One region of the Acidicapsa borealis genome, then DNA from elsewhere that is predicted to be linked to it. Evidence: predicted binding sites of a transcription regulator. Region 1 holds the regulator's gene; each other region holds the start of a gene.
What was found. The regulator LexA, encoded in region 1, represses DNA repair genes until DNA is damaged. The targets are predictions, from matches to a motif close to CANTTCGCTTTTTATTCGC.
Positions count from the first base shown of each region.

Region 2: the regulator LexA is predicted to act here: its motif matches at 5,115-5,133, upstream of AC5S27_RS20000 (copper amine oxidase).
Region 3: the regulator LexA is predicted to act here: its motif matches at 5,153-5,171, upstream of dinB (DNA polymerase IV).
Region 4: the regulator LexA is predicted to act here: its motif matches at 3,061-3,079, upstream of AC5S27_RS13870 (putative DNA modification/repair radical SAM protein).

Region 1 is NZ_JCACNY010000001.1:3,178,371-3,185,875, reverse strand. It holds gene AC5S27_RS13115 (ABC transporter ATP-binding protein) at 1-781, opposite strand, end outside; gene modB (molybdate ABC transporter permease subunit) at 778-1,479, opposite strand; gene modA (molybdate ABC transporter substrate-binding protein) at 1,483-2,319, opposite strand; gene thrC (threonine synthase) at 2,413-3,795, shown strand; gene thrB (homoserine kinase) at 3,798-4,706, shown strand; gene trxA (thioredoxin) at 5,100-5,453, shown strand; gene lexA (transcriptional repressor LexA) at 5,533-6,138, opposite strand; gene AC5S27_RS13080 (response regulator transcription factor) at 6,444-7,478, shown strand.
Region 2 is NZ_JCACNY010000001.1:4,908,737-4,916,241, forward strand. It holds gene AC5S27_RS19995 (TonB-dependent receptor) at 1-2,602, opposite strand, end outside; gene AC5S27_RS20000 (copper amine oxidase) at 2,841-4,856, opposite strand; gene AC5S27_RS20005 (MFS transporter) at 5,276-6,658, shown strand; gene AC5S27_RS20010 (HD domain-containing protein) at 6,668-7,228, shown strand; TPP riboswitch at 7,291-7,392, shown strand; gene AC5S27_RS20015 (TonB-dependent siderophore receptor) at 7,471-7,505, shown strand, end outside.
Region 3 is NZ_JCACNY010000001.1:2,686,309-2,693,813, reverse strand. It holds gene AC5S27_RS11130 (CocE/NonD family hydrolase) at 1-879, opposite strand, end outside; gene AC5S27_RS11125 (M23 family metallopeptidase) at 1,633-2,667, shown strand; gene AC5S27_RS11120 (alpha/beta fold hydrolase) at 2,965-4,122, shown strand; gene dinB (DNA polymerase IV) at 4,199-4,897, opposite strand; gene AC5S27_RS11110 (hypothetical protein) at 5,718-5,936, shown strand; gene AC5S27_RS11105 (hypothetical protein) at 6,097-6,315, shown strand; gene AC5S27_RS11100 (hypothetical protein) at 6,345-7,082, shown strand.
Region 4 is NZ_JCACNY010000001.1:3,372,101-3,379,605, forward strand. It holds gene dnaX (DNA polymerase III subunit gamma/tau) at 1-1,497, shown strand, start outside; gene AC5S27_RS13860 (YbaB/EbfC family nucleoid-associated protein) at 1,544-1,870, shown strand; gene AC5S27_RS13865 (MBL fold metallo-hydrolase) at 2,006-2,956, shown strand; gene AC5S27_RS13870 (putative DNA modification/repair radical SAM protein) at 3,112-4,365, shown strand; gene AC5S27_RS13875 (UdgX family uracil-DNA binding protein) at 4,362-5,795, shown strand; gene AC5S27_RS13880 (secondary thiamine-phosphate synthase enzyme YjbQ) at 5,889-6,305, shown strand; gene AC5S27_RS13885 (hypothetical protein) at 6,457-7,023, shown strand; gene AC5S27_RS13890 (M48 family metalloprotease) at 7,121-7,505, shown strand, end outside.

The DNA of each region.
Region 1 (7,505 bases):
CTGTTTTTTTTCGCATAGACGCTTTTGGTAAGGGCGCGGTTTCGATTTGCCGGTCCTCGCCGATCGCCAGGCGGTCGAGCAGTCGTCTGCGTTCGGCCGCGAGCACTTGCACTGCCGGTCCCTGGGCGATCAACCTGCCTTCTCGCATCAAGGCCACTTCGGCTTTTGTAGCGAGCGCATCGGCGGCGTCGTGGGTAACCAAAACAGTCTGAATGTTCTGCTCGGCAAGCCAGTCTCGCAGCCGCGCCAGGACTTCGTCGCGCGCGCTGGCGTCAAGTGCAGAAAGCGGCTCATCGAGCAGCAACAGTTGGGGCATGGGAGCGAGCGCACGTGCAAGCGCAACGCGCTGCGCCTCTCCACCCGAGAGTGCGCTGGGCATGCGCGTGGCGAGGTGCTCGGCGCCGACCAACTCCAATACAGAATTGATCCGTGTCGATCGAAGTGAAGGGGACAGGGACGGCAGACCGTAGGCGACATTGGCAGTGACACTGAGGTGCGGGAAGAGTGCCGGTTGCTGCGTGACCATCCCTGCGGAACGCTGAGCTGGATGGCTTCCGGGCGGAATCTTGAGGCCGATTTCTGTGTCTGTGACGTAGCGTCCGTGGATGGAGATTCGTCCGTAGTCTGGCTTACGGAGCGTGTCCAGTCCGGCGATCATGCGCAGCAGCGTTGTCTTTCCCGCAGCAGAAGGACCAAAGACTACAGTCCACGGAGCCGCAAACTCACAGTCGATATCCAGACTGAAATGCCCGCGCCGGGCTCGAATCTCGAATGCGATCATGGCGCACTCCGATCGGAATTCGTTCGGCCTTTCGAGATGCCGGAGACAAGAAAACCGGGACGAGCGTAAACCAGCGCAAGCGCGACGACACAGAAGAGCAGAAGCATCAGAGCCGTCCGGTTGGCGGCTGCGTAGTCAAAGCCTTCTACTTGGTTGAACAGGACGATGGAGAGTGTACGCGTGGCGCCGGGGATGTCTCCGCCAATCATAAGAACTACGCCGAATTCACCGACCGTATGCAGGAAACTGAGGATGGCGGCCGTAAGTAAGGACCGGCCTGCAAGCGGGATGAGGATGGTCGTGACGAGACGAACCGGGCCAGCGCCGAGTAGTCGGGCTGAGTCAAGAAGAGAAGCGTCGATGGCTGCGTATCCAGCGACGACAGGCTGCACGGCGAAGGGCAGGCTGTAGATCACTGAGCCGACGACCAATCCTGCGAACGAGAAAGCCAGGGGGTGGCCAAGCAATTCAGCAATCCAGCGGCCGGGACCAGTGCGTGGTCCGAGAAGAAAAAGTAGATAAAAACCTAGGACTGTCGGCGGCAGCACGAGTGGAAGACCGGTGAGCGCTTCGATAATGATGCGGAAGCGGGAACGTGTAAGCGTGAGCCACGCGGCAAGCGGGATGGCCACGCACAGCAGTATCACCGTGGTAATGGTTGCGAGTTTGAGGGTGAGAGCGAGTGCGTGCCAATCCATCGGTTATTTCACGGGCGTCAGGCCGCTCTGCAAGAGCTGCTGCTGGATTGGTTGAGATAGTAGGAAGTCGAGGAACTTACGAGCATTTTCATGCTGGGTCGAATGGGTCATCACGACAGCGCCTTGTTCAATAGCAGGATACAGTTCGGCGGGAATGACAAAATAGCTGCCTATCGACGCGAGGTGCTGAGTTTTGGCTGATGTCAGCGAGATCAGACCAGCATCGGCGTTGCCCGATTCCGCAAACTGCGCCGCCTGCGAGATGTTCTCAGCGGTAATCAGTTTGCCTTTGAGCGTATCCATCAGCTTGAGGCTGGTAATGGTAGCCATTGCGGCGCGGCCGTAGGGAGCGCGTTCGGGGTTCGCAATCGCCAGGCGGTTGAGGGCAGGGTCGCGCAGTGTGTCCAGCGTCGGGGTCGGCCAGTGAGAATCCTTGCGCGTCCACAGAACGAGGGTGCCACGCGCGTAGGTCAGGGGTGCTGCTGGGCCGCTGCTCTTGATATTCAAAATTCCCGCAGTGTCGGCAATGCCAGCGTCAATCAGGCGCTTTGGATAGCCGAGATCGGCAGAAAGGAAGAGGTCGAAGGGAGCTCCGTTCTGTATCTGCACAGTGAGCGCGGCGGAGGCCTGGTAGGTTGCCTCAGCCTGAATACCGGTCGATCTCTTGAAGGCCACCAGGATCGGAGGCAGGACAGGCTGCAGGTCGGCTGCGGCAGCGATTCTGAGAGGCCTATCCTGCGCAGCCGCAATGCCCGAAGCAACTCCCACGATCGCTAATGACAAGGTAACGGAGAAAAGAGCCGATGAGAGCAATGACAACAGCAGGAAGGGTTTTCTCATTCCGGAACCGACACTGCGCGCACTCTGAGACATCCCGCTTGCTCCCCCACACTACCCAAAACGCGGGTGCTTGCTGGTAGGCTAACACTTGAGATGAACGACAATCTGCATCAGTTGCGCTGTTTCGGTTGCGGCGCTCGCATTCGTGGGGAGCAAGCTGGAGCCACCTTCCGTTGTGTTGAGTGTGGCGATCTTTTCGAGGTGGAGTACCCGGGCTGGGGACTTGGTGCCAAGTCTGATGGCCGCCCTAATACAGACCGCCCAAATGCGGGAGCACTGAAGTGGCTTTGGCGCGAGCGCCGGGCTTCCGGAGAGTTACTGGACCATTCAGGCGTATGGCGTTTTCGTGAATTGCTGCCGGTGCTCAACAGCTTCGGCAATGCGGTCACGCTGCGGGAAGGGAACACGCCGCTCTATCATCTGCCGCGAGCCGCAAAGGCGTTGGGCGTGGACCAGCTCTTTGCCAAGCACCAGGGTATGAATCCGACCGGGTCCTTTAAAGACACCGGCATGACCGCTGCCCTGAGCGTGGCTAAAGAGCGTGGTTACGAGTGGGTTGCATGCGCGTCGACCGGGAACACCTCGGCGGCGATGGCCGCGTACGCTGCCCGTGCCGGGATGAAATGCCTGGTTCTCATTCCGCAAGGAAAGATTGCCTGGGGCAAGCTGGCTCAGGCGATGGATTATGGCGCGGTTACCTGCCAGCTCAACACTGATTTCGACGGCTGTGTGAATGTCCTCTCGACAATCGTCCAAGAGGCACCGATCTACCTGCTGAATTCCGTCAATCCCTATCGCCTGGAGGGACAGAAGACTCCGGCGCTGGAGATTGCCGAATACTTTGACTGGAGTGTCCCAGAGCACATTCTCGTTCCCGGTGGAAACCTGGCTAATAGTTCGGCTCTGGGTAAGGGTTTTCGGGAGATGAAGGCGCTGGGTCTAATTTCGCGGCTTCCGAAAATCTCTGTGATTCAGGCGGCCGGAGCTAATCCGCTGGCAGCGAGCTTTGCCGCGAACGACGGGCAATCCTTGGAGCCGGTGGAGGCCAATACGCGCGCAACTGCGATCCGTATCGGCAACCCGGCTTCGTGGCGCAAGGCGGCTAAGGTTATCCACGAGAGCGGCGGATGGTGTCTCGATGTGACCGAGGCGGAGATTGCTGTTGCCAAGGCGGAACTGGGCCGCGAGGGGATCGGATGCGAACCGGCATCGGCTGTGACCCTCGCCGGGTTGAAGAAGCTGGTGGCGCGCGGCGATGTGGCTCCTTCCGACACCGTCGTTCTGTTGCTGACAGGGCACACGCTCAAGGACGCCGACTATACCATCGATTTCCATCGCGGCACACTGCTGCAGCCGCAAGAAGCTGCGGCCCAAGCGCAGGAGATTGCCGCGCTGCGCCGCAATGCCGTAGAGGTCGAGGCATCGCCGGACGCGGTGCTGAGGGCTCTGGCGGAAATACAAAGCAGGTGGGTCTAGCTGTGAACGCCTTTCGACTTCGCCTGCCTGCTACTTCTGCCAACCTGGGAGCAGCTTTCGACACCGCTGCTGTCGCCATGGGTTTCTATCTCGAAATCGAGGCGGAAGTTGCCTCAGAGTTCTCGATCCTCGCTTCGGGAAGAAATTCGGAGCTATGTTCAAGGCTTGAAGACAACCTGATTCTCCAGACATATAGCTCCATTCTTAAGCGCGAAGGCCGTGCTGTTTCGCCGTTGACGGTCCGCATGGTGAACCAGATCCCTCTTGGAATGGGTTGTGGTTCTTCTGCGGCCGGGATTCTGGCGGCTGTGGCGATGGCGAACCACTTCGGTGAACTTGATTGGTCAAACGAGCGCATTCTCGCTGAAGCTTGCAAGCTCGAAGGGCATCCAGACAATGCGGCGGCCTGCTGGTTGGGTGGGATGGTGGTTGCAGCGATCGAGGGCGACCAGATTCATGTTGCGCGCGTCGATGCTCCTGCCGATTGGCGAGCGATGGTCGTGATTCCAGCCAATCCTCTGGCAACCAGCAAAGCCCGCGCAGTGCTTCCTAAGGAATATTCCCGAGCGGACGCCGTGGCAAATATCCAGGCTGCATCGCTGCTCGGCCTGGCCTTCGCCCATGGCCGGGGGGACCTCTTGCGACCGGCGATGGCTGACCGGATTCATCAGCCGTATCGCGCCGAGATTTGCCCGCTCCTTCCCCTCCTTCTACCCTTGGCAGGCAATCACGGAATTCTTGGAGTGGCCCTGAGCGGAGCTGGTCCGTCGGTCTTGTTGGTACTTGCGTCAGAGGCCGCGGCAGATGAGGCAACTTCGGCAGTTCATTCCTCGTTAGCTGGACGGGAGACAGCGGAGGTCCTCGTGGTCCCTTTTGCGACAGAGGGCGCTGCAGCAGTTCAGGAACGGTAAACATTCAATTGCACAAGCACTTAACTGCGCCTTACACATCAAGTTTCAAACTTTGGTGCAAACTTCACGGCCAAACTCGGAGCTAAGGCCGACTCTTTGGGGATTACTTTTTGCATTACCTAAGATTTCTTGCATTTCCCTGGACGAAAACCTAGATTCACCGTGTGGGCAGTTCTGGGGGAGGGCTGCTCTAGCGCCCGAGATTCCTTTATGGGATCCGGGCGCTTTTTCATGTCTGTGCAATTTCGTTGAATTCTTCCCTTTCGGCGACGGGAAGACGACTTGCGTTTCCTACTTTGCGACTTCCTTCCAGGTTTTGCATCTTATGGAGTGGCAAGTGCGGTTAGACTGGCGTAGAAGGTATCTCAAAACGTCGGAATCGCGAGGAGACACATGGCAGGAACCGGAGTATTTGAAGTAAGTGATGCAACCTTCGATCAGGACGTGCTCCAGTCGGAGCAGCCCGTATTGGTCGATTTCTGGGCAGTATGGTGCGGTCCCTGTAAGGCCATTGCCCCGATCGTCGACGATATTGCTGCGTCCTACGCGGGCAAGATTAAAGTTGCAAAAGTCAACGTCGATCAAAATGGCGCTACACCTTCCCGGTACGGAATCCGCGGAATCCCGGCTCTCTTGATCTTCAAGGGTGGTAAAGTGGCTGACCAGATCGTGGGCTATGTGCCTCGCGAAGTGATCGAAGAGAAGATCAATCGTGTATTGGCGCTGTCTCCTGCTGCTGTCAACTGACGGGCGCCGCCGACATTAAAAATCAAAGCGGTCCGGCACTCCTGCCGGGCCGCTTTTTGTCTTGCATCAGGCGATACCGCTAGCGGTATCGGCGCAATACGCCTAGCACGCGGCCCTGGATGGCTACCTGCGCTGCGGGGACGAAGATAGGATCCATTTCCAGATTGGCCGGCTGCAGCCGCACTTGGCCACCCTCCAGGTAAAAGCGTTTCAGAGTGGTTTCTGATCCGCGAACCAACGCCACTACGATCTCCCCCTGGCGAGCCGTCCTGGTACGCTCAACCAGCACGTAGTCTCCACTGATGATGTGCTCATCCCGCATCGAATCCCCACGCACTTCCAGTGCAAAGACGTCTTTGTTGCCGACAACGTCATGCAGGGAGATGCTTTCCACGTTTTCGGCGGCCTCGACTGGCAGACCGGCAGCGATCCGGCCCATCATGGGAAGGCGCTCGCTGGTGCGTGTACGTGTGCCGACCGGCACCACGTCGATCGACCGGCTGCGGTTGTGGACGCGGTCGAGCAGACCCTTCTTTTCGAGATTGGTGATGTGCTTGTGAACGGTCGCAAGGGACTTCAATTCCAGTCCTCGCGCAATCTCTTCAAAGGAGGGTGAATAGCCGTTGCGGTTAACGAACGACTCCAGGAAGTCGAGAACCTCTTTTTGTCTTCGAGTGACAGCCATGCGCGCATTCTAGCGAATGAAAAGCGAAATTGCCAGAATTATTTTCGCTCTCCGTTCTCCTCCCCGCACAATAGTGAGTTGGCTAAATTGTTTGCCCCTCCAATGGCCCTGACTAGCGAAGAGGGCACTCTCCATCTCTTTTGGGAAATTTTGTAAGGGAATCCCAATCTCGGAAGATCCTCTTTCTTCTCTTCACATTTGTCTTGAGTTGGAACGCTTTAAGCGGGAACGTTGATTCACGACACCCGGATTCGCCGTTTCAGCAAGCTTTAAGTACATGAGGCACCTACCGAGGGAAGAGAGCTATGAGGCTACTAATCGCGGAAGACGATCGGGCGCTGGCCATGTTTCTCACACGTGGACTGGAAGCGGAGGGGCACCGCGTGCGCTGCGCCATGGATGGTGCCGAAGCTGTGGAGGTATTTCGGGCTGAGCTGCCTGACCTGACCATCCTGGACCTGAATCTTCCAGTGAAGGACGGCGAACAAGCATTAGCCGAAATGCGCTCAGTCGACGCGCAGTCGCCGGTGCTGATCCTGACCGGAAGACAGGAGGTCAACACCCGCATCCGTTGCCTGGATCTAGGCGCCGACGACCTGATGATCAAACCCTTCAGCCTGCATGAGTTGCGGGCGAGGTGCCGCGCCTTATTACGCCGCAAGAGAGAGGCGAAATTGATGCTGCGTGTTGCAGATCTCGAACTTGACCGGCTGGACCACACCGTTCGACGGGCGGGAGAGCTGGTTTCACTCACGAACAAGGAGTTTGCCCTGCTGGAGCATCTGGTTCTACATCGCGGTCAGTGCATTTCACGGGTCGAGCTTTTGGATGCTGTCTGGAACATGGAGCCGGCGCAGACCACCAACAACGCTGGGACGGATCTGGTTGGAGATAACGGCAATGCCGGAGATATTTTCAGTGCTCCCACACAGGTTGCGGGCAGCGCGTTAAGTATGCAAGTGGTTATGAACGATCCAAACAAGATTTCCGCGGCTGCGCTAGGGCAGGGAACGGGTGACAATACAAACTCTGTTACTGCTGCGAGCCTTGCCACCCAGGCGATCATTAACGGTCAGACGCCCTCCGACTTTTACTCCAACCTAGTCAGCACACTAGGCGCTACTGTCTCTGAGACGACCATTCAGAACACGGCTCTGACGGCCTCAGTCAGCCAGTTGCAGACGCAGCGCGACTCGCTATCGGCGGTTAGCCTGAATGAGGAAGCGAGCAATCTACAGGAGTTTCAGCGCTCGTATCAGGCTGCTTCTCAGGTGTTTACGATCCTCAACAGCATTTACGCATCGGCTCTGAACCTAGGCGTCGAAACCTCAGTGGCATGACTGCGACGAAGCCCTAATCTTCGCCGG
Region 2 (7,505 bases), 1.7 Mb from region 1:
GGTCAACCATGGTCTCGAGATTCTTTCCGTGGCTGCCGGTGTAGGAGAGGCGCATTCCGATGCCGTGCCCAAGATCCTGCTCGACCGTCAGGTTCCACTGCTGAACCGAGGGGTCTTTGTAGTGAATCGGGAAGGCGTAGTAGAAGCCTGCCGTACCGGTCGTGCTTCCAGGTGCTGCGGCCGGATAGGGATTGGCAAAGGAAAGCTGCGGGGTTACGCCGTCGTCGTTGAAACCCTGGCTGTAGACGCCGACATAGCTGGCATGGACTGCCCAGCCGGAGACGAGCGAGAAACCGAGTGGAGTTTCAATGAAGCGGCCCCAGCCGCCGCGGACGACGGTCTTGTCGTTGCCGTACGGCCGCCAGGCGAAGCCGATACGCGGGCCCCAGTCATTCTTGTCGGTATAGCGCAGGGTTTCGGGTAGCTTGGCCTGGCTTGCGGTCAGGAAAGGGGTCGGGCTGATGGCTGCAGCGAGGTTCGGGTCGACGTAGCCGATCGACTGGCTGTTGGGAACGACGACCGCGCCTGTCACGGATTGTCCATTGACCGTGCCGGTGTAGTCCGGAAGGAAGAAAGCGGTGTTGTAGTTGACTTCCTTGAGGGGCGGATGGAGTTCGTAGCGCAGACCAAGGTTAAGAGTGAGGTTGGGGGTTATCTTCCAGTCGTCCTGGGCGAAGACTGCGTAGGAGTAGCCGAGGCCATCCATTTCCGGTTTGGTGACGGTAGCGGTCTCGGTGTAATCGGGATAGCCGAGCAGGAAAGAAGTGTAGGGGTCGCCGATATTCGTACCCACCTGGGAGGATCCGTCGAAGGCAAAGATGCCGCTGGTGTAGTTGCCGAAGACGTTGGTGTCATAGTCGGCAAGGCGCTTGAAGTCGCCACCAAACTTGAGCGAGTGGTGCCCCTTGGTCCAGCTCACATTGTCCAGGAGTTGAATGATCTGACTGCGCTGTTTTGTTGGGTTGCCTCCGCCCGTGCCGATGAATCCGTTGATAGCGACCTGCGGGGCTTCGGCCCAGGCAGTATCCGGTTGGAGCGTTACGCCCAGAATACCCAATTGCGTCAGCAACGCTGTGGTGCTGAAGTTCTGGTTGGTCGAAGTATGGAGCGCGTTGTAGCCGCCGCGGAACTCGTTGAGAAGGTGTGGGGTGATGACGTAGTTATGAGCGAAGGTGAGGCCTTCGTCGATCTCAGGGACGTTATAGGCGCCCTGAAGCAGTCCGCCGCCTGTCTGGCAGAAGCTGACACCGCAGTCGGTTTCAGGGGTCACGACCACCTGGCGATTCTTATAGGAGAACCTTGCGAAGACGGACTGCTTGGCGGTGATGGTCTCGTCGAGACGAACGTCGCCCTGGTTTGCCGAGATCGGCGCGGGGAAGTTGGTGCGGTAATTGAAATCGTAGGTATTCGCATCCCCATAGTTCTGCTTGGGAAAGAGGTAGGTAAGCATGTTGGCGGAGATCGCACTGACCGGCACGTGCGAAGGGTCAACAGGGGTGATGCCGTCTGGCTGATAGATCGCGCCGACGCCTTCATTGGCGAGGTAGCCGCTCACATCCGCGAAGCCGGTGCCGTCGCCGCGCATGGCGTCGGTAGGGACGGTTGCGACGATAGGAGTTTCGCGAGGGAGGCGGAGGCCTTCGAAGCTGGCGAAAAAGAAGGTCTTGTCCCGACCGTTGTAGAGATGTGGAATTGAGATTGGGCCGCCGAGTGTACCGCCAAAGTCGTTCATGATGATCTTTGGCTTGGAACCGGTAAAGGGATCGCCCGCGTTGAAGATCGTGTTTTGGTGATTCTCGAAGACGCCGCCGTGATACTTGCCTGTACCTGCTTTTGAAACGGTTGTGATGTCTGCGACGCCGGAGAATTCGGCGTTGTTATTGGACTCGCTGACCCGAATTTCTTCAATCGAGTTGAAGGACGGAAACATTTCGTTGTTGGGGCCGGAGCTCTCTACGTTGACGCTGCTGATGCCATCCAGCGTCACGCTCATGAGAGCTGGAGTCGTACCCATGATCGTGAGATTGCCGTTGTCGTCGGTCTGCACTCCGGCTTCCGTCGTCAGCGTAGAAATAGGGCTGGTGGAACCGGTGGAACGAGAGTAGATGGCGACCGGCAGGCTTACGAGTTCTTCACCGAGCTTGGTTTCTGCGAGGTTCGAGACTTCCGTGGTGATGACGTTCTGGGCCTGTCCTTCGACGGTCACGGTCTGGTTTTCTGCGCCTAACTGCATCTTTGCGTCGATGCGACGCGACTCGCGCGCGGTGATGGCGATCTCCGGCAGGCTGTATTTCTCAAAGCCCGCAGCGGTAATGGTCAGGCTGTAGTTGCCCACATCGATATTGCTGAAGGTAAAGCTACCGCTGCCATCGCTAGTGAGTTCGCGTTTCGCACTGGTGCCGGTGTTGACGACGGTAATCGTGGCGCCGGGAATGACCGCACCACTGGCATCCTGGACTGTGCCCACGATGGCGCCGAAGGTCGACTGCGCGTTGACCTGTGGTGCGAGGAGAACCAGACAGAACAGGCTACAGACAGCGCCGAGGTTCATTCGAATTCGAGGCGAAAAAAGGGCGTACATGAAGGAAGGAAGGTAGGACATGCATGGACCTCACAAAGATGGAATCGATTCGTTGGAAGTCCGGGGTAAAGAAGTCCCGGACCCCTGAGAACTTAAAGCAGCACCGCCAGCTCTGCGGGCTGTAATTCGTCTCTTGAGCTTCCTGTGTATGAGACTCCGGCCCTCGGTGAGCGCCGGAGTCAAACTTTCTGATTTGGTCTGAATGAATGATTGTTGCGTCTTGTGTAGCGGGTTACTGCGGATTCAACTACGGAACCAACTACGGAACCATCGGCAGATCCATGGCCGGGTTCTTGGGCAGGAACTGGAACGGACGCAGTGAGAAGGTATGCCACATAATGGGCATCTGCGGCCAGTCTTCCGGACGCGGTACGTGGTGGAATCCCACTGTGTACCAGGCAACAATATCCGTGTTCATGATGCTGCGGTTTTGCTTCACCCAATTGGGCAGGGTATCTTCGCCGGTGCTACCCATGAGATAGGTGCCAGAGACGTAACGCTGGTTGGGATCATAGGGCGTGACCCATAGATTGTGCTCGGACCAGCCGGCACGCTTCTGCGGCCATTCGCTTGAGGGCAGCAGGCTGATTCCGGTCTCGCCTGGCATGATCTCGAAGCTCGTGGTCTGGCCAAGCGAGTTCTTTACACCTTCGTTGGTGAACATCCACATGGCCGGGTGCTCGATCGAGACATCGAGCTTGGCTTCGCCCTCGGTCTTCGGCATCTCCGGCTTCATCGCCCATATCCATTTGCGGCCTGGGGAAGAATCAGGCAGCTTGTAGGGCACCATCTTGTCGACCATCAGGCTGTTGTTGGTGCCGTCCACGTCGAGATCGAGCCGGTAGCTGAAGTAGTGATCGTGATCGACAGCCGAGATACCGGGAGCGACCAGTTGGCCGAACTCGTAGGTGTCGCCCTTGGCATCCTTCACCTTCATGGCAGGGGAGACTTCGCCGTCGGCGCGAAGGTCTTTGACGGCCTTTACTTCGAGAATGCCGGTTGCGCCCACGCCAACCGTGATCGAAGCATCCTGCTCAAAGCGCCAGTCAAAAAGGTAATCGTAATTGCCTACTGTGGCTACGGTGCGAAGGACGAGCTCTCGTGTGGGACGGCCAGAGATGGCGTAGGTGTCCTCATCCCAGTGGCGCCAAACCGGGTCGCCGGTCACGCGCTCAAACAAGCAGGCCAGCTGCGGCCGGATGTACGGCGTGCCGTTCTCGTGGAAGAAGGTGCCGCTGAAGAAGGTCGCATATGCGGGGCAATCGACCCCGGCCAACAGAGGCTTGATGATGCCGCCCGAGCCGGTGTTGATGAAGTATTCCCCGGCATCGAGGAAGACATGCGAGTTCCAGGTTTCTTCCGGGTCCTGGTAGGGGACGTACATTTCCGACAGTTCGCCCTCGTAAAGAACGGAGCGGTCCCTGGTTCCGTCGTTGTAGGTGACGAGATTGACCACTGGGCCGACGCGCGGATCGAGGCGGAAGCGGAACTTCCAGTTCTGCCAGTTCACTTCGCCGTCCTTGATGGTGAAGCTGGGGCCGTCTGGCTGCGCGATCAGGAAGGGCTTGGTGCCGGGGAGAGCGGGACCGCCATCGGCGTCATAGATGCTGGTGGTGGGCGGCATGGGAACTACTCCGTAGTCGGAGAGGCGCGTGATCTTCTTCTCGTTCATATCGACGACGAAGAAGATGCCGGGGATTTCACGGTCCCAGCCGAACTTTGCGTTTGCAGCGTAGGTGCAGCCGCCCCAGCCAATCCGGCGACCAACTGTCTGCTCGGGCAGATCGACGTGACCAGCCGGCGTGACGTAGCAGGTCACGAGACGGAGGTCGGTGATGTTGCGCTTCTTCAACGCTTCGAGAACACGCGGGTCTTTCTTCAGGATGTCGTCATAGCCGTGCATTTCGGCTTCCGTGACGGGAGCCTGGTCCTTGGTCAACTCCTTATAGGAATCGATCTTGCCGGCAGAGACGTCTACTGTCGCTTCAAAGGATTTGCCTTCGGTGAGCAGAACGATGTCGACCTTGCGCACGATGGGCATGCCCGGCTTCCAGGCCATCACTTCGGCCTTGGGAGGCTCGCGCAAAAGAATGCTGGTGAAAATGGTTTTATCGCTCAGTTTGCCGGCGGCCTGCAGGACGTTGTACGTCTTCATATACTCGTCGGGGGTCATGGAGTCGAGCGGATGATGCACGGCGGGGGTTAACGCAAAGACAGGAGTTAGCGTAAGAAGGAAAAGGAGTACGGAAGCTGCAAATCTACAACGAGAAACCACGTATAACCTCCGCGGGAAAGCCCGCATGTTTGGCCTCTTCGAGAAGAAGAGACACCGCTGGGCAGGAACCCAGCACGGAGAGAGGGAAACCGACCACAGCAAGAAGAAAAACCAGAAAGTACGCTACGGGAGCCTGAGTACCCTTTGCAGAAAGCCAGGAGGCCGAATCCGCGAAACCAGTCCACTGAGGACGCAAACCGGAACATTTCCACGAAGGGAAATTTCTCCCTTTATCCGACACTTCGGACCGTAAGTCAAGAATTCTCTGTTAATTCTCCAGGAGAGCCGCCCTTTTGGGGCCTACGGAGGCCGGGATTTCCCTCCCAGTGGCATGGGTAAGCCGATGAGGTCTGGGCATACTGTTACGCTAGTGGAAAGCCTCGCACAGTCGCTTCAAATCTTCCGAAATACAGGCGCAAATGACATCCAATCAGGACGATAGCCCGGCCCAAGAGCCACAGACACAGCCCGCCTTCACGCGCTGGCATGCGCTGACCGTGTCACTGCTCATGCTTGGCTACGCTGGCTACTACTTCTGCCGGTCCGATTATTCGGTTGTGATGCCGCTGCTGACTGCTGATCTTGCGCAGCACGGGATCCCAGCGGCAGTAGCCAAGGTACATCTCGGTTCGATTGCTTCGGCCGGCGTGCTGGCATACGCTATCGGCAAGTTTGTCTCAGGCTCATTTGCGGACTTGTTTGGCGGGAGAAACAACTTTCTTGCCGGTATGGGCGGTGCGATTCTCTTCACCCTGCTGTTCGCCATGGGCGGCGGATTTCCCATTTTCACGCTCGCCTGGATCGGCAATCGGGCATTCCAGTCGTCGGGGTGGGTTGGGCTGGTCAAGGTTTCTTCGCGGTGGTTTTCTTACTCGATTTACGGCACGGTGATGGCTGTTCTAAGCCTGAGCTATCTCTTTGGCGATGCGGCTTCACGAGAGATTATGTCCGTGCTGCTCGATGCGGGCATGGGATGGCGTGGGATCTTCTTTACCGGTGCGGGATTGCTGTTTGTGCTGTTTCTTGCAAACCTCGTGTTGCTGCGGGAAACGCCACAGGAGCGCGGACTTCCGGCTCCGCTAACCAATCCGCTGAATGTCTACGCGGATGAGAAGCCCAAGGCAAAATCGGCCGAAGAAAAGAGCGGATTGGGGTCGATTCTCAAGCCACTTTTGGCCAGCCGCTTCTTCTGGATGGTTTGTCTGCTGTCGCTTGGTACGACACTCTTGCGTGAGACGTTCAATCTTTGGACTCCGACGTACTTCGTCGACTACGTGGGTTTGAGTAATGCTCAGGGGGCGAGTCGCAGCGCTCTTTTTCCACTGTTTGGTGGCATTTCTGTTCTGCTGGCTGGGTTTCTCAGTGATCGTCTGGGGTTGAACGGGCGCAGCCTCGTGCTATTTGGAGGGCTGGCTTCAGGAACGGCTTGTCTTTTCCTGCTCGCACAGGTGCCGGGGCATGCTACTTCTTCGGTCAATCCGTGGATTCCGGTCGGACTGGTGGCCCTGGTGGGCTTTCTGCTGCTGGGACCTTACTCATACCTTGCCGGTGCCATGTCGATGGACTTTGGCGGCGAAAAGGGTTCTGCTACTGCTGCGGGCATCATTGATGGTGTGGGCTATTTGGCAGGTGTGCTGTCTGGCGATACGATGGCTCGGGTCACCGTGCAATATGGATGGCGGAACGCTTTCCTGGTGCTAGCGGCGATCTGCCTGCTGACGGCGGTGGTGGCGCTTGTACTGGCGATTGCGCAGAGGCGCGAAGCTCAGGTCCGTCTCCGCAATGCGAAGGCTCGGGTGTAGGATTTCTCCATGATTGCCACTGCGCGAATTGATACTCCAGAAGAGCTGATTGAGTTACTGGCAAGCAACGGCGGCGAGACTTACTTTGGCGAGCCCGTCACTGTGCTGGAACATTGCCTGCAGGCGGCCCACTTTGCCTGTGCGAGTGGACAGCCCGCTGAACTGGTGGTTGCGGCGCTGCTGCACGATGTTGGACACCTCCTGCACTCGGAAGGCGAGGATATCGCCGAGCAGGGCAAGGATACGAAGCATGAAGAACTGGCGCAGGAGCTACTGGGCCCGCATCTGCCACCAGCAGTGACTGAGCCCATCCGGATGCACGTGGCGGCAAAGCGGTATCTTTGTTTCGCTGACCCGGCATATCTCCATGCGCTTTCGCCATCTTCCAAGCTGAGCCTTGGGTTGCAGGGCGGTCCGATGACGGAAAGTGAGGCCGAGGCGTTTCTGGCGCAGCCGTTTGCGAAGGATGCAGTTACGCTGCGGCACTGGGATGACGACGCGAAGATCGAAGGGCTGGAAGTTCCTGGTCCTGCTGCTTATCTGGACGAGCTGCGATCGGTATGGCGCTAAGACTTCCGAAATAGTCTTGCACTCTGCGAGACGCTGACCCGGTTATTGGGTATATATTCAAGGAAATGAAACAGGGGTGCTCCGCATGCAAGCTGCGGGGCTGAGAGAGTCCCTTCGGACCCGAACCGGATAATACCGGCGTGGGAAGTTTTCTCGGATGCTGCCGCTCAACGGCTGCCTCCGGCGAGCACCTCTTGTTTCTGTTTTCGTCCGAGCCAAATGCTCAGGACCAAGAGGAAATTATGTCATCGCTCGCCCGCTTCTTTCGCTTCGCTCT
Region 3 (7,505 bases), 490 kb from region 1:
GAAGTCCAGCGCCGACTGTTGTGCGTCGTCGTAATAGCCGGTGATGGTAAGAACCGGAATGTTGATCTGCGCGAAATCCTGTTTGTAGGGCACCATGTCCTGCCAGAACTTGTCGTACGCAGGATGCTGAAGCCAGCGCTGCAGCAAGGGATTTGGCTGCCCGTCGATCTGGTCGATCTTGCGATATGGTTCACCGCTGGCGAACCACGTCTCCTGCATACGCTGCCAGCGGGCGGAGTCGCTGTTGGTCTTATCGTCCAGCAGCTTGTTGTCCGTAACGTAGAATGCCCAGCTGTAGTTGGCATTCAGAAAGATGTTGTTCGCCATCGGAAGACCGTCTCCGGGGATGGCTGCAGCCGAAACGGCAATGGTTTTCAACGCCGGGTGTAACCTCTTTGCTGCCGCCCAGGCGGTGAATCCTTGGTAGCTTCCTCCTCGCATCCCGACCTGACCGTCGCTCCAGGGCTGCTTCGCGATCCAATCAATGACGTCGTACCCATCCGAGGCCTCGTGTTCGTAGGGCACGATAGGGTCCGGGCTCAGGCGTTTGCCACGCGTATCGGCTATGACGCCAACGTAGCCGCGGTCCGCTGCATCTTTCGCTCTGGCAAGTTGTGCAGGCGGATCGGTGTAAATATCGACCGTCAGCAGCGCAGGTAGCCGATCGGCTGTCCCTTTTTTCTTCACCACGACCGCCGAGACAACACCACCGTCCCGCATGGGAATCAGCACCTTGTCCCATATCTGATAGTCGCCGTCAGGCTGAGCTGAGGGAGGCTGGACTTGCTGAGCCGAAACTGCGGAACAACCTGAGAACAGCGTTACTAAAACAAAAAGCGCCGTTGCGACCAAACGCTGTGCAAACCGGGGGATCGTCATGATGACGAGTTTACAATTTGATCGAGTCGCGCTCGAAGTGCGAAGTCTCGAACGACTTGAGCTGCGACCGAAAGGCAAGCGCCCAGACGCTTTGGATTGGAGGCCAAACACAAGACAACGAACGACACCGGCGAAGTGGGTTGCGCGGATGCCCTACCGCTGCTAAGGGAAGCAGGCCCGAAACTGCCAGGAGACGCCATCTATGACCAAATTCTCTCCCCAATCGCAAATCGGCTGATCAAGCGTTGCGATGCTGTGCTTCGGCTACCCAGGGGCTTCGAAGGGAGCTGATGAGGACGTGCGACTCGCGCAAGAGCGAGGCCTGCCAGTCTGGACATCACTTGGTGAGGTTCCCGGATACGCTAAACTGGCCAAGAGATAAGCGCATGATTCGTGGCGGTGAACGCCCCATGGTCCTGGAGATTTCACGACGATGGCGGTGAGCTAACAGAAGCCGACGGTGTCAGCCTCAACGGAGCGTCTTGGCACACAAAGATTTACCGTGAGAACCGGTGTTCTAAATAAGATCTTTGCTCTCTCAACCCCGGATGCGCCCCGGTCGGGAACTTCTTCGGTCCGATACCGTAAGAGTGATATATGCGTGTTTCTCTGCTGCTTCTAGCCGTTTCCCTTTGCAACTGTCCTTTGATGTCCCAGGCGAACCTGTCAACAGCAGGGTCCACGTTGCAGCCTCTGCAGGTCCCGAGCGGGAAAGCAGTAAGCAAGCCTTTTGCATTTCCTTTGCAGCTGGAGATGCGCGTCCCATTTGACCCTACAGCGTTTCCAAACGGAATCAACTCGTATCTGCTGTATGAGCTTTACTTGACGAACTTCGCGCAGACTCCCATCACTCTGAACCGTATCGATGTCCTGGATGCGGCCGGTACAGGAACACCGCCGATTGGGAGCTTCGATGCCACTCAACTCGAAGCCATGGTGCAGGGCTATGGGGCCAAGACAACTGCCGGCTCAAAAGAGAAGTTGACTCTTCTTCCCGGCCAAAGCGTCGTCGTGTTCATATCCGTGGTCGTCAATCGTAATGCACCTATGCCGAGCAAACTGATTCATCGTGTGATTGCTGCTGACTCGATGGTTCAGGGTGCGGTAATTTCAACCCAACACACCACGTTGCACGTGCTCAGTCCTCCCGTAGAAGGTGCAAGCTGGCTTGCGGCAGATGGTCCCAGCAACGATGAAGACAACCACCATCGCCGCGGAATGGTTGTTCTGGATGGAAGAACGGTGGACTCCAGGCGTTACGCAATCGACTGGAAGAGGGTCAAGAACGGAGTCTCTTTTGCCGGCGATCCTCGAGATGTGAACTCTTATTTCTCCTACGGCCAAGCGGTGCTGGCAGTCGCGGACGGACGTGTCTTCATGGCGCGAGATGGTCTGCCGAATAACATCCCTGGGCACAACGAAGCATTTCATCCTGCCGTTCCCATCACGTTCGACACCATTTCAGGCAATACCATCGTGCTCGATCTCGGTGGCGGCCAGTTTGCCTACTATATGCATTTGAAGCCGGGAAGCGTACTCGTGAAGTCGGGAGACTCCGTTCGAAGAGGTCAGGTATTGGCACGTATCGGTGCCTCTGGAGACGCACGTGAGCCACACCTGCATTTCGAGGTCACCACTTCTTCGACACTCCTTGTGGGAGAGGGAGTGCCGTACTTGATTGACCACTTCCGCACACAGAACGAAGGCGAAAGTCAGCCCGTGATTCATAATGACGAGTTACCACTCGGCAAGAGCATCATCAGTTTCGCAAACTCAGAGCATGAGTGACCGTGAGACGTCGCGAACATTCATCTCGGTCCTTTTCGCATTCGCCGTCCTGAGACGGTTCTGGGCCGCTTGAAATGTTCTCGACGAGCGCATCGGCCTGATTGCGTCAGCTGAGCGAATTTCTGCCATCAAGTCTGGAAAATGCGGAACTGCCGAACAGTGGCTTCCGTATATCCATCTACGCAGAAGATGCAACTCTTATTCAGGCCATTCGTTCGGGCGCCCCATTGGTGCGCTCAAAGTGGAGCCGTTTGCAGTCCGGATAGCTAAGGCGAACAACCAACAGAAAGGAAATAGATGAGCAAGACGAGCACAGCGTTATTCGGGATACTTTTGACCGTACTGTCGATAGCCGCTCCTGCGTACGCAGCCGTACAGGTGAATGACTGTTCTCCGAACGTCTCGACCCTGCAGGCCGAGAAAAAGCATTATCGTCAACGTTTCATATCGGTAGGTGACGACGTAAAGCTCGAGGTTCTGGATTGGGGCGGAAGCGGGCGGCCGTTGGTATTGCTGGCGGGCCTGGGAAACACAGCACATGTGTTCGACACGATCGCGCCTGAACTTGCCCATCACTTCCACGTTTATGGGATTACTCGACGCGGCTTTGGCGCGTCAACGGTGCCCAAGACAGGCTATACCCCCGAACAACTGAGCGAGGATGTGATGGCGGTACTTAAAGCCCTCGACATCCACCGGCCTATCATCGTGGGCCACTCGATTGCCGGCGAAGAGTTGAGCGCAATCGGGAATCGCTTTCCCGATCGACTCGCCGGTCTGGTCTATCTCGATGCCGCACATGAATATGCAGTCTACGACCTACAACGGGGCGGTTACCTGCCTGATCTAAAGCAACTCAGCACGCAGATCGCGCGTATGCATGACGACCCGCTCGACACACAGCAGATGATCGCTCTTCTGGACGATACCAGCGCATTACAGCGAAGCCTTGCCGAAACGATCCACTTCAGGAGCATTGAGGAAGCTGGCAAAGCCGGAGCATCACCGGCTGGGCCGAGTACGACCACGATGGCGAGTTTCGCGGCGTTCCGTTGTTTTGTCTCATCTCAGTTGGGCGGTTTATTTCCCGAGGATGAGATACGCCAGACCTTCACCCAAACGGCTAGAGGCGGAGTCGGCGATCAGAAGGCGCCAGACTTTGTCTCCACCGCGATCTTGGAACAGGAAGAACGTTTTCAGGCACCCAATGTGCCGATCCTGGCCATCGTTCCGGTACCGAGTGCGTCTGATCTACCGGTCGGCAGCGATCCTGCGAAGCGTAGCGCCGCTGAAACATACCGCACGCAGTCGCAGGAAGCCGAGATAGCTACGCTTCAACTTCAGCGGCCGTCTGCGAAAATCGTACGGATACCCCATGGACACCACTACATCTTCCTCTCGAATCAGTCGGAGGTCGTGAGTGCCATCGACGCCTTCGGCAGCGGATTGCCGTAGCAGCAAGAACTGCATTGCGTAGCGACCAACTTCCAGAAATCTGCCAAGGAGGAGCGTCGCTGCGTGGTGGCCCGGTCTAACTTCCGAACTCTTGCTCCAAGGCTGCAAGTTCCATCGCGTAGATATCGCCGACGAGTTTGATTCCGGCTTTTGCCATGCGGGCCTCAGTCACTTTGCCGACACCAGGAATCCGACCCACTGGGAGCGTGAGGAGGAACCCCTGCACCTCATGAGGCTGAATCACAAACTGGCCATTTGGCTTGCGCCAATCCGAGGCAATCTTCGCCAGGAATTTATTGGGAGCTGCGCCTGCCGAGGCCGTGAGCTGCAATTCGTCCCATATCTGTTGCCGGATCGCCTTCGCAACAAGGGTGGCGGTCGGTATGCCTGTCTTGTTCTGCGTGACATCGAGATAGGCTTCATCCAGAGACAACGGTTCTATAGCGTCGGTGTGGCGTTGGAAAATCTCCCGCACCGCCTGCGATGCTGCCTTGTAGCGCACGAAGTCGGGTGGAACAAAGACGGCTTCAGGGCACAACCGCTCTGCGCTTACCGCAGGCATCGCGGACCTCAATCCAAAACGCCGCGCCTCATAGGAAGCCGCACAGACCACCGAGCGTTTTCCTTTCCATGCCACAACCACAGGACGTCCCCGAAGGCTTGGATCGTCGCGTTGCTCGACAGAGGCGTAGAAGGCGTCCATGTCGACATGAACGACCTTGCGACTGCCGATTCCGGAAATATCGGCCCCGCCTAAAACCTTGAGATCAAGCATGGCAGAGCCCGCAGGATCGACAGTGCTCCGAGAAGGCGTCCCACTCCGCAATGCCCGTAAAGGCTGAGTTTTTCAGGTCAGCCAGATCGCTCGATGTCAGGAAGGTGAAATCCGATGGACGGTTCTGGGCGAACGCACGCAACAGCGCTATTGCTTCGGGGCGGGGCGAGTTCTCAGCGACTTCGAATAGATGTCCAACTACTTCGTCTCTGATCCGTCTGCCCATCGGTTTTCGGTCCTCAAACCCATCCTTTCATATTCTCTTTATGTTCGCCCAGAGGTGTCATTGCAACGTTCGGTCGTTGGCGATAATGTTGCAATTTTTGACCCGTTCCTGAATGATTTGACTGGGACGGGCACGCACCGTCCTGGGGTGTGGAAACCCCTTCAAACCGAAGTGCGCCATACGGCGCACGAAGATTCCCTACGCCTTTGCGGTCGGGGAGCCTGCGACTATGTCCAGGCCCCTAAAGCTAAAGGTCCAGGAACCGCGCGGTTTGACGGTTTTCCAACTCCCCGATCACGGGTTTTCAAGGGCTGTTTGCGGGGGCGCACCGCAAATGTTTTCCCCTGAATCCGGTTGAGGAGACAGATTCCATGTACCCCGCGTCATCGCCCGAACCCCTTCGCCTGGCTCGCTTCGTATTCGTGACCACTAGCGATACCGTTTCCCAGCATCTTGCGCTATCCTTTTTCGTTTTGCGAACAAATTTCCCTTGGGCCATCCCCCGGCCTTACGACCTGCCTTGATGGCGGGCCGAATGCCCCTGCCGACCAAATGATGCGTCATTTGCCGCATCCCTTATGACGGAGGATTGGAGTGATCGAGTGTGCGGAGTTCATTGGCAAAGTTGTAAGCAAATTCACGATCTACGAAGACACCATCGATGGCCCGGAGATCTGTATCGAGTTCACCGATGGCACCGTATTTTCTTCTTGTCTAAAAATGTCCACATCTCTGGAAGCCACGATGACGCGGGATGACGGCGGCCAACCACGCGTGCTCAAGGACTACTCCACGCCACCGATCTCACGCTGAACTTGGCTGTCGGTGCTACGGGTCAGATCGGCTCCCACCTCTGCGGCACTTTTCAAGGCCGTTACGAAGCTCCGGCTCGGGTCTGTCCCTGCAAACACATTCTGGATACGTGGATCTATTGGTGATGCGCCGCTGGAATTAGAATCGCCTAGAGGTTTCCATGTCTAAAGATCTTGACAATCCCAAAGTGGTGAATATCTATCACGGTCGCGTCAGCCAGTGGTATGGCCGTATGTTGGACTGTGTCGAAAACCTGCCGCCTGATGAGCGCGTCGAGTTCGACAAATGGGATCGTGAACGCCCTGTGGGCGTCGCGACTTCGGATTGGCCAGGGTTTGCCAAGTACCTGCCTGCGCGTCCGTGGGACACAATCCAGTAATATTCGCGATCAGGAGCGATAACAATCCAATGATGATGGGTGCCGGTCTCCTCTCGAAATTCGTCGAACTCGTCGCGAGCAAACTGATCGGAAAACGTCTCGACATCGCGCTTGATGATAAGCGTAGGGCTTGTTACTCGTTCGTCGAACTGTTGTCGATTCTGAAAGGCTTCTACGCCGTCACAACCAGCTTCCTTGAGGAACTCGAAGCGCATGAATCTGAATCGTGGGTGACGATCAATCTAATCGTTATCCACCGTCGGACAATCGGATCATTGACTTCGCGCTTCTTCGAATTGACTGACAACCTGTTTCTAACTCTTGAAGTGCTCGATCCTGCTCTGGCGGAGCTCTTTGAGCAGATTCACACCTTCAAAGGATCTCTCTTCTATTCCTTGGCGGACTCGGTCACCATTCCGGAAGAGGAGCCGAGAAATCAGTCGATCCTCTACAGGCATCCTTCCGAGCGTGTCCTTGCCATCGATCTGGAGCAGTTCTATCAATCTCTTCGACGGCACCGGGCAAACGATGTAGATCGACCGTGGATGTGGCCAACTGAGCTTGTCGAAGTCGCCGACTGGCAAGAAGCCTTTCCTTCGATCCAATTCAAGACTGAAGATAAAGAGAAATTGGCAGGATTTGTAAATGACCTCAGAGATCAGGCAAACCGATTAAACGCAGCCATCGAGCAACTGCGGGTTCTGATCAAGGAAAATTTCACTCTGGACGAGGTTCTAGCCAGCTCAAGCAAGCTACCTCGGGGCTAAGGCCATTTGCACTCTCATCCGATATCACTAGTTCTCTCGTCAACGTTTATACAAACTTCGAGAATCGTCGTTGGTCTTGGTCGTGGTGGGAAGAAGCCTCTTCCCACGCTCCAGTCGCAAAGCGTCTTCCGCTCCCATCTCTGCGGGCCGTTCCCGCCCGCAACGCCCGCCCCAATAATTCCTGTGCGCTGACGCGCACTCATACGGAAGACAAGCCTTCCTAAGGGGGGCGCCGCCCCCTCGCGCGCGCAAGGAGTCTCCCCAGGCTTCCGCGCTTCGCTTGTGCAGCCCTTCGCTCTTTCCGCTCCAGCTTTGCTTCCGCTTCAAGAGTGGGTGATCCCCCTCTCCTTGCACTTGCTACCCCCCGCCTTCGCCAGGAGGCGTTCGGCATGTACATGCCGCGTTCAACGCGGACGTGCAAAA
Region 4 (7,505 bases), 190 kb from region 1:
ATGGACCAGGCCATCGCCTCGGCCCCGGTGGAGAACGGCCGCGCCGTCCTGCAGACCGACCAGATCCGCGAGCTCATGGGCTCCGTCCCCAACGCCGTTTTCGAGCGCCTCATGGAATCCGTCAGCGCCCAGCAATCCGCCGCGCTCATGCAGGATCTCGACAAGCTCATCAGCTCCGGCAACAGCCCATCGGCCCTCGCCCGCCAGCTCGTCCGCTACCTCCGCAACTGCCTCATGTCCAAGCTCGGCGGCGAAAACACTCAGCTCCTCGAAATCGCCCAGGACGAGCGCAGCCGCGCCTGGCGCACCGCCCAGCTCTTCACCGAAGACGAACTCACCCGCAACCTCCAGATCGCCCTCCGCACCTTCGACGAGCTCAACTACCGCCAGGAACAGCGCTTCCACCTCGAACTGGGCATGCTCAAACTCATCCAGGCCCAGCGCCTCCTGCCAGTCGAAGAAATCCTGAGCGGCCTCTCCCTCCAAAGCAGCTCAAAGCGCCCGTCCCTCCCAGCGCCCCCAACAGGCCAGCGCCCCTCCGCGCCGCCCGCCTCTGCTCCGCGCCAGTCAGCACCCACACCAGCGCAACAGCACGTGCAACAACCCGCAGCCCCGGCCTCACCCATCGCATCATTGTCCCCCTTCGGCGCCAGCACTCAACGCACCACGGAAGCTTCGAGTTCGCCCACGCCAGCGTCAATTTCGGCTTCACCAGCTTCAATCTCAGCTTCACCAGCACCAAAGCTCAACCAGGCCGAAACCTCTGTAACAGGGCACAACTTTAGCCGTGCCGAAAATCCCCCTGAGATCACCAGGGCTTCAGCCCCTGCCAAAGCACCAGCCGCCGCTCCTTCAACACCCATGGGCGCGACAGCGGCCATCCCGGAGGGAGCAGGGGGCTTCAGCCCCCTGAATGTCGGCTCAGACAGAGAAGCGGCTTCAGCCCCGGGCACTCTGCAACACAACACTCCGGAACCTGCATTTCATAACGTCGAATCGGCTCATCTGTCCGAACCCATGACCATGGGCTCTCTTGCGCTCGCCGAAGAGCCGATTGCACAACACAGCCCGGGCCCCCAAATCGTTCCTCCCCAGCCCCCCGCCGCTGCGTCCAACGAACTCGTAGAAGCCGCCCGCACCGCAGTAGCCGAATCCCTCTCGCAGGGCGGCCACGGTACAGCAGCCGTCATCCTCGAAGACGGCAAATGGCTCATCGAAGGCTCCAGTGTCCGCATCGAAGTCGCCGCCAAGCCTACCATGATCCGCATCACCTTCAACGCCGCCGCCGAAAAGCTCATCCGCGCCGGCCTCCAGCAAGCCGGAGCACCCACCCGCTTCCTCATCGTCCCCGGCGAAGGCCAGGCCTCAGGCGGCCCAGCCAAAGTCCGCGCCCCGCAAGGCAGCATCGAAGCCGAAGCCCGCAGCAACCCATTAGTTCTGCAAGCCCAATCCCTCTTCAACGCCGAAATCGTAGCCGTAGTAGACCTCCGCACCTAAAATTGTTCTCTGTCGGCTGTTCTCTGTTCACTGTCAAGGAGCGACCATGTTTAACCCGCTAAAAATGCAGGAAATGCTCTCGCAAGCCAGCCAGATGCAGGAAGAAGTCCAGCGCAAGCTAGCCAACACCATCCTCGAAGGATCCAGCGGCGGCGGCGCCGTCACCGCCACCATGAACGGCAAAAAGCAGCTCCTCAAAATTCGCATCGACCCCGCCGCAGCCTCCAGCCTCACCAGCAACGCCGCCGACCTCGAAATGCTGGAGGACCTCGTAGTCGCCGCCGTCAACGACGCAGGCCGCAAAGCCGAAGAAGCCCTCAAAGGCCAGCTGAAAGGCGCATTAGGCGGCCTGAACATCCCCGGCCTCACCTAGCGCCGTACTTGCCTTTGCCCTTGCTTTTTGGGTTTGCCATTCCCGCAGGGAATCTGCTGTTGCAGTTGCTTCTCTTTCCGTCACCCCTGAAGAGAATCTGCTGTTACCTTCACCAAGTCCAGCCCCGGAGCCAAAATGCCCACCCCGCAAAATCTCACCCGCCGCCACTTCCTCCGCACCACCGCCATGGCCACAGCAGCCACGCTCTCCGCAAGCCGCTTCCTGAAAGCTCAGCTCCCCGACCGCGTCCTCCAGGCGCGCGAAGCCGCCCTGAAGACCCCGATCAAAACCACCAAACTCTACGACAACGTCTTCCTTCTCCAGGGCGCAGGCGGCAACATCGCACTCCAGACCGGCCCCGACGGCCACCTGCTCATCGACTCCAGCTTCGCCACAGCCGTCCCCGCCATCCTCGCCGCTGCCAAAGCCGCCGGCCCCGGCGCACCCAAGACCCTCATCAACACCCACTGGCACTACGACCACACCGACGGCAACGAAAACCTCCACTCCGCCGGCTACACCATTACCGCCCACACCAAGACCCGCGAACGCCTCTCCACCCCGCAGTTCATCAAAGCCTTCAACCTCAACTTCCCGCCAAACCCCGCCGGTGCCATCCCCACCATCACCTTCGACTCCACCAAGACCATCTCCCAGAACGGCGACGCCCTCGACCTCGTCCACTTCGACCCCGCCCACACCGACACCGACATCTACATCCACTTCCAGAAAGCCAACGTCCTCCACTGCGGCGACACCTTCTTCAACGGTTTCTACCCCTTCATCGACGAGAGTTCAGGCGGCAGTATCGGCGGCATGATCCGCGCCAACGAGAAGGCTCTCGCCCTCGCCACCGCCGACACAAAAATCATCCCCGGCCACGGCCCGCTCGGCACCAAAGCCGACCTGCAAGCCCTCCACGACATGCTCAGCGGAGTCCGCGAGAAAGTAGCCGCCCTCAAATCCTCCGGCCTCACCGAACAGGAAGCCATCGCCAAAAAACCCACCGCCCCCTGGGACGCGAAGTGGGCAGGTGGCATGATGAACGGCGACGCCTTCGCCGGCCTTGCCTACCGCACCATCTAGCGAGAAAGAAATCCGCCTACCGCCAGCTTTTGCAGATCACGTAGCTTTCAAGCCGCGCATTTGATCGCGTCAAAGGCTGGCTTTCCGTGCGCAATTTCGCTCATGAATTCGCCTTTTATTCGCTACACTAAAAGCTGGTAGACGGATCATTTCCCATGATGACCACCCAGCAGAAGCTATCCATCCTCGCCGACGCAGCCAAATACGATGCCTCCTGCGCATCGAGCGGCTCCAGGCGCGCCGGCAACGGCAAAGGCATCGGCCACTCCGACGGCACCGGCATCTGCCACAGCTACACCCCCGACGGCCGCTGCGTCTCCCTGCTCAAGATCCTCCTCACCAACTACTGCACTTACGACTGTGCCTTCTGCGTCAACCGCGTCTCCAGCGACATCCCCCGTGCCCGCTTCACCCCCGCCGAGGTCGTCCAGCTCACCCTCGATTTCTACCGCCGCAACTACATCGAAGGCCTCTTCCTGAGCTCCGGCATTGTCCAGTCGCCCGACTACACCATGGAGCAAATGATCGATATCGCCCGTTCCCTGCGTGAAGACCACTTCTTCGGCGGCTACATCCACCTCAAAGCCATCCCCGGCGCCTCACAAGCTCTCACCGAACGCGCGGGTACCTACGCCGACCGCCTCAGCGCCAACATCGAGCTCCCCACCCAGAGCGACCTCGTCCAGCTCGCCCCCGACAAGAAAGTCGAAGTCATCGAAGGAACCATGGGCCAGATCCGCGAACGCAAAGACGAGCTCGACCACGACCGCCGCCGCATTCGCTCCACCCCCAAATTCGCCCCCGCCGGCCAAAGTACCCAGATGGTCATCGGAGCCACCGCTACCTCCGACCGCGACATCCTCACCACCGCCACCCACCTCTACGGCAGCTACAAGCTGCGCCGAATCTACTACTCCGGCTTCTCCCCCTATCCGCTCGGAGACGGCCGCCTCCCGCAGTCAGCCCCGCCCCTCGTCCGCGAGCACCGCCTCTACCAGGCCGACTGGCTCATGCGCTTCTACAAGTTCCAGGCCGCCGAGCTAACCACTGACCAGACCCCGAACCTTCGCCTCGACCAGGATCCCAAGCTCACCTGGGCCCAGGCCCACCCCGAGTTCTTCCCCGTCGATGTAAACAAAGCCTCCCGCGAAGCCCTCCTGCGCGTTCCCGGCATCGGCCACAAGAACGTAGAGCGCATCCTGACAATCCGCCGCTACCACAAGCTCATCCTCGACGACCTGCGCAAGCTCCACGTCCGCACCAGCACCGCGGCCCACTACCTCATGGCGCACGATCACCTTCCCCCCAAAAAATTGCCGCTCCCCGCCCGGTCCAGCAAAATCACCGCCGCGCACCCCCTTCAGCTGGACCTCTTCACCCCGCAATCCGCTCTCACCGGACAGCTATGAACCCCACCGCTGGCCTCGCACACCCCATCTACATCGAGCCCACACTGGCCGCCTGGCGAGAAGCAGCCCGACCGCTTCTGAAAGCAGGCATTCATCCCCACCAGGTTGACTTCATCGATTCCGGCACCCACACCCCCGGCGCACCATCTCTCTTCGCGGCCCAGAAGCTACAGTCCACCAACGTCCCCGTAGCCTTCCCCACCCCGCATGTGCCCGCGGAATTTTTCCGGCGCGCCGCCATCGCCGCCTGCCATCGGAGCCCCGACCGCTGGAACATCCTCTACAGCCTCCTGTGGCGCCTCCAAAGCAATCGAGATCTGATGCACATAGCCGTCGACGACGATGTAGCCGACCTCCGGCGTCTCGAGCATCAGGTCAAACGGGACCTGCACAAGATGCACGCCTTCGTTCGCTTCCGCCAGGTCGTCACACCCGGCGGAGAACAGTTCGTCGCCTGGTACGAGCCCGACCACCGGATCCTCCCTCTCGCGTCATCCTTCTTCGCGGAGCGATTCTCCGTCATGCGCTGGTCCATCCTGACCCCCGACGCATCCATGCTCTGGGACCCGGCAACCAGGAAAGTAGAATTCGGCCCCGGCGTCCCGAAAGAATTGGCCCCGCAGGCAGATGAGCTCGAAGACCTCTGGCGCACCTACTACGGCTCCATCTACAACCCCGCCCGCACCAACCTCCGGGCCATGCGCTCTGAAATGCCCGTGCGCTACTGGAAAAACCTGCCCGAACTCCAAAGCATGCCCGATCTCCTCCAGCATGCCGAACATCGAGTCCAAACCATGGTCGATCAACGCTCTCAACTAAGCGCCGAATCCTGGGTGCCCAGGCAGCACACCCTGCCCGTCCTGCGTGACGCCATCCCCGGCTGCAAAGGCTGCGAACTCTACGCTTGCGCCACGCAGGCCATCTTCGGCGAAGGCCCCGCGCACGCCAAACTACTCATGGTCGGCGAGCAGCCCGGCGACGAAGAGGACCGTCAAGGCCACCCTTTCGTCGGCCCTGCCGGCCGCCTCCTCGACGAGCTGCTCGCCGAAGCCGGCATCGACCGCGCCCAAACCTACGTCACCAACGCAGTCAAGCACTTCAAGTTCAAAGAGGTCGGCAAGCGCCGGCTCCACGAAAACCCACGCCTCGGTGAAATCAACGCCTGCCGCCCCTGGCTCCTCGCCGAACTCGACGCCGTCCAGCCCAGCCTGGTCCTCTGTCTCGGCGCATCCGCATCGAAGTCCCTGCTCGGCGCAAAATTTTCCCTCACACGCGAGCGGGGCAAAATCGTCTCCAGCCCCTGGGCAGAAAAAGTAATAGCCACCCTCCACCCCTCAGCCATCCTCCGCGCCCCCGACCCACAACGAGGTATAGAAATGCGAGCGGCCCTCCTGTCCGACCTCAAACTAGCCAAAGCAGAAATAGCCTGAACACCGGCCATCCTTCCCCCAAAAAACTTTAAGCTGTAAGCTGTTCTCTGTAAGCTATTCCCTATCCCCTACACCCTGTACCCTGGTCATGACATGAAAGCCCACACCGAATACCTCACCTTCAACACCCGCAAACGCAAAGAGATGGTCCACATCACGGACCAGGTAGAAGCCATCGTCCGTCGCAGCGGCATCCGCGACGGCCTCTGCTTCGTCTCCCCCATGCACATCACAGCAGCCATCTACGTCAACGACCACGAAAGCGGCCTCATCGAAGACATCGGCAAGTGGCTCGAAGAACTAGCCCCCGACCGCCCCAATTACAAGCACCACCAGACCGGAGAAGACAACGCCGACGCCCACTTGAAAGCGCTTTTACTCCACCATGAAACCACCCTGCCCATCACCAATGGCAAGCTGGACTTAGGCACCTGGCAACGCATCTTCTACGCAGAATTCGACGGCCAGCGCAGCAAGCGAGTGATAGTGAAAATCCTCGGCATCGAATAAGTTTCAGCAGCATAGCACTGATCTCTTCTCCCAACGACAACTGCGCGTTGCCGTGGCTCTGTCCCTGCCCTCCTGATGGAAGGGCAGCCGCTTACACGGGATTGACACGGCATGGTACTCTTGGCGTCAAAAACCGCCAGGAGATTTCAACATGAAGTTCCCCGCAGCTGCCAGTTGTCTATTGCTTCTCGCTGTCACCACCGCGATCTCCGGCTGCAAATCCGATTCGGTCGAGGCCTCCGGCGCATCAGTCGCGGACATCTCCCCCGCGCCGCCAACCTTCAACCAGCAATTTCAAGCCCGCAACCCGCGAGTCTGCGCGAAGGTGACACACGTGCCCAGCATGGCCGAGGCCACCGTCATGGCCCAGTGCGACTTCGAATCCAACAGCAACGCCGGCGGTTCGAGCCCGGTCTTCATGCTGGCCACCGACGTGGTCGTCCAGATAGGCAATCCCAAGTCCTACAACCCCGGCGTCGATAACTACTGGGATAACATCGATCCCGCAGCCAAGGTCTACCCCCTGCGTGGTTCCTCCACCAGCTACACCTGCACTCCAGAAAACCCTTACAACAAGGGCAAAAACTGCAGCAAGTCCTTCGGTGGCGACGTAGGCCAGGGCGCTTGCTGGCGCACACAATTCAACGAGTGGCGCTGCCGCATGACCATGGGCGGAAAAGAGCAGGCGCTGCAAGTCAAAGGCCCAACCACCTTCTAGCTGCCAACCACAGAGTCCGTTTTGTGAACGGCATGGAGTCAACTGCGTAGAGATCTATTCCCCGGCATAGTCCGGATGTTTCATTTCGTGGATACCTATGAGCAAATCAGCCATCGCCGCGCGCTTCCAGCTTCTATTCCTCATCGCACTCACCGCGCCTCCTCTCGCGGTTTGCACACCTCCGCCAAATGTCGACAAACCCATCAAGATCGAGGCCATCATCGACCGGGTGATCGCCCCAGGCTCGGAACCGGTCTTCCGAGCCGGAGGATACTCGTTCCGCATCCTTCCCGCCACCGAAATCCGCTTCGGCAGAGGCCTGCAGGCTCTCAGCGAAGTCGGCACCAGCACCTGGACGACCGTAGAAGGCAAGCCAGACGGCTCAGGCACAATCGCAGCAACCAAGGCAACATTCGCCAGACTCAAACTTCCCAAAAGCAACCCCGCCGGGCAAGTGACGACATTCCCTCCCGAAAGCAAGG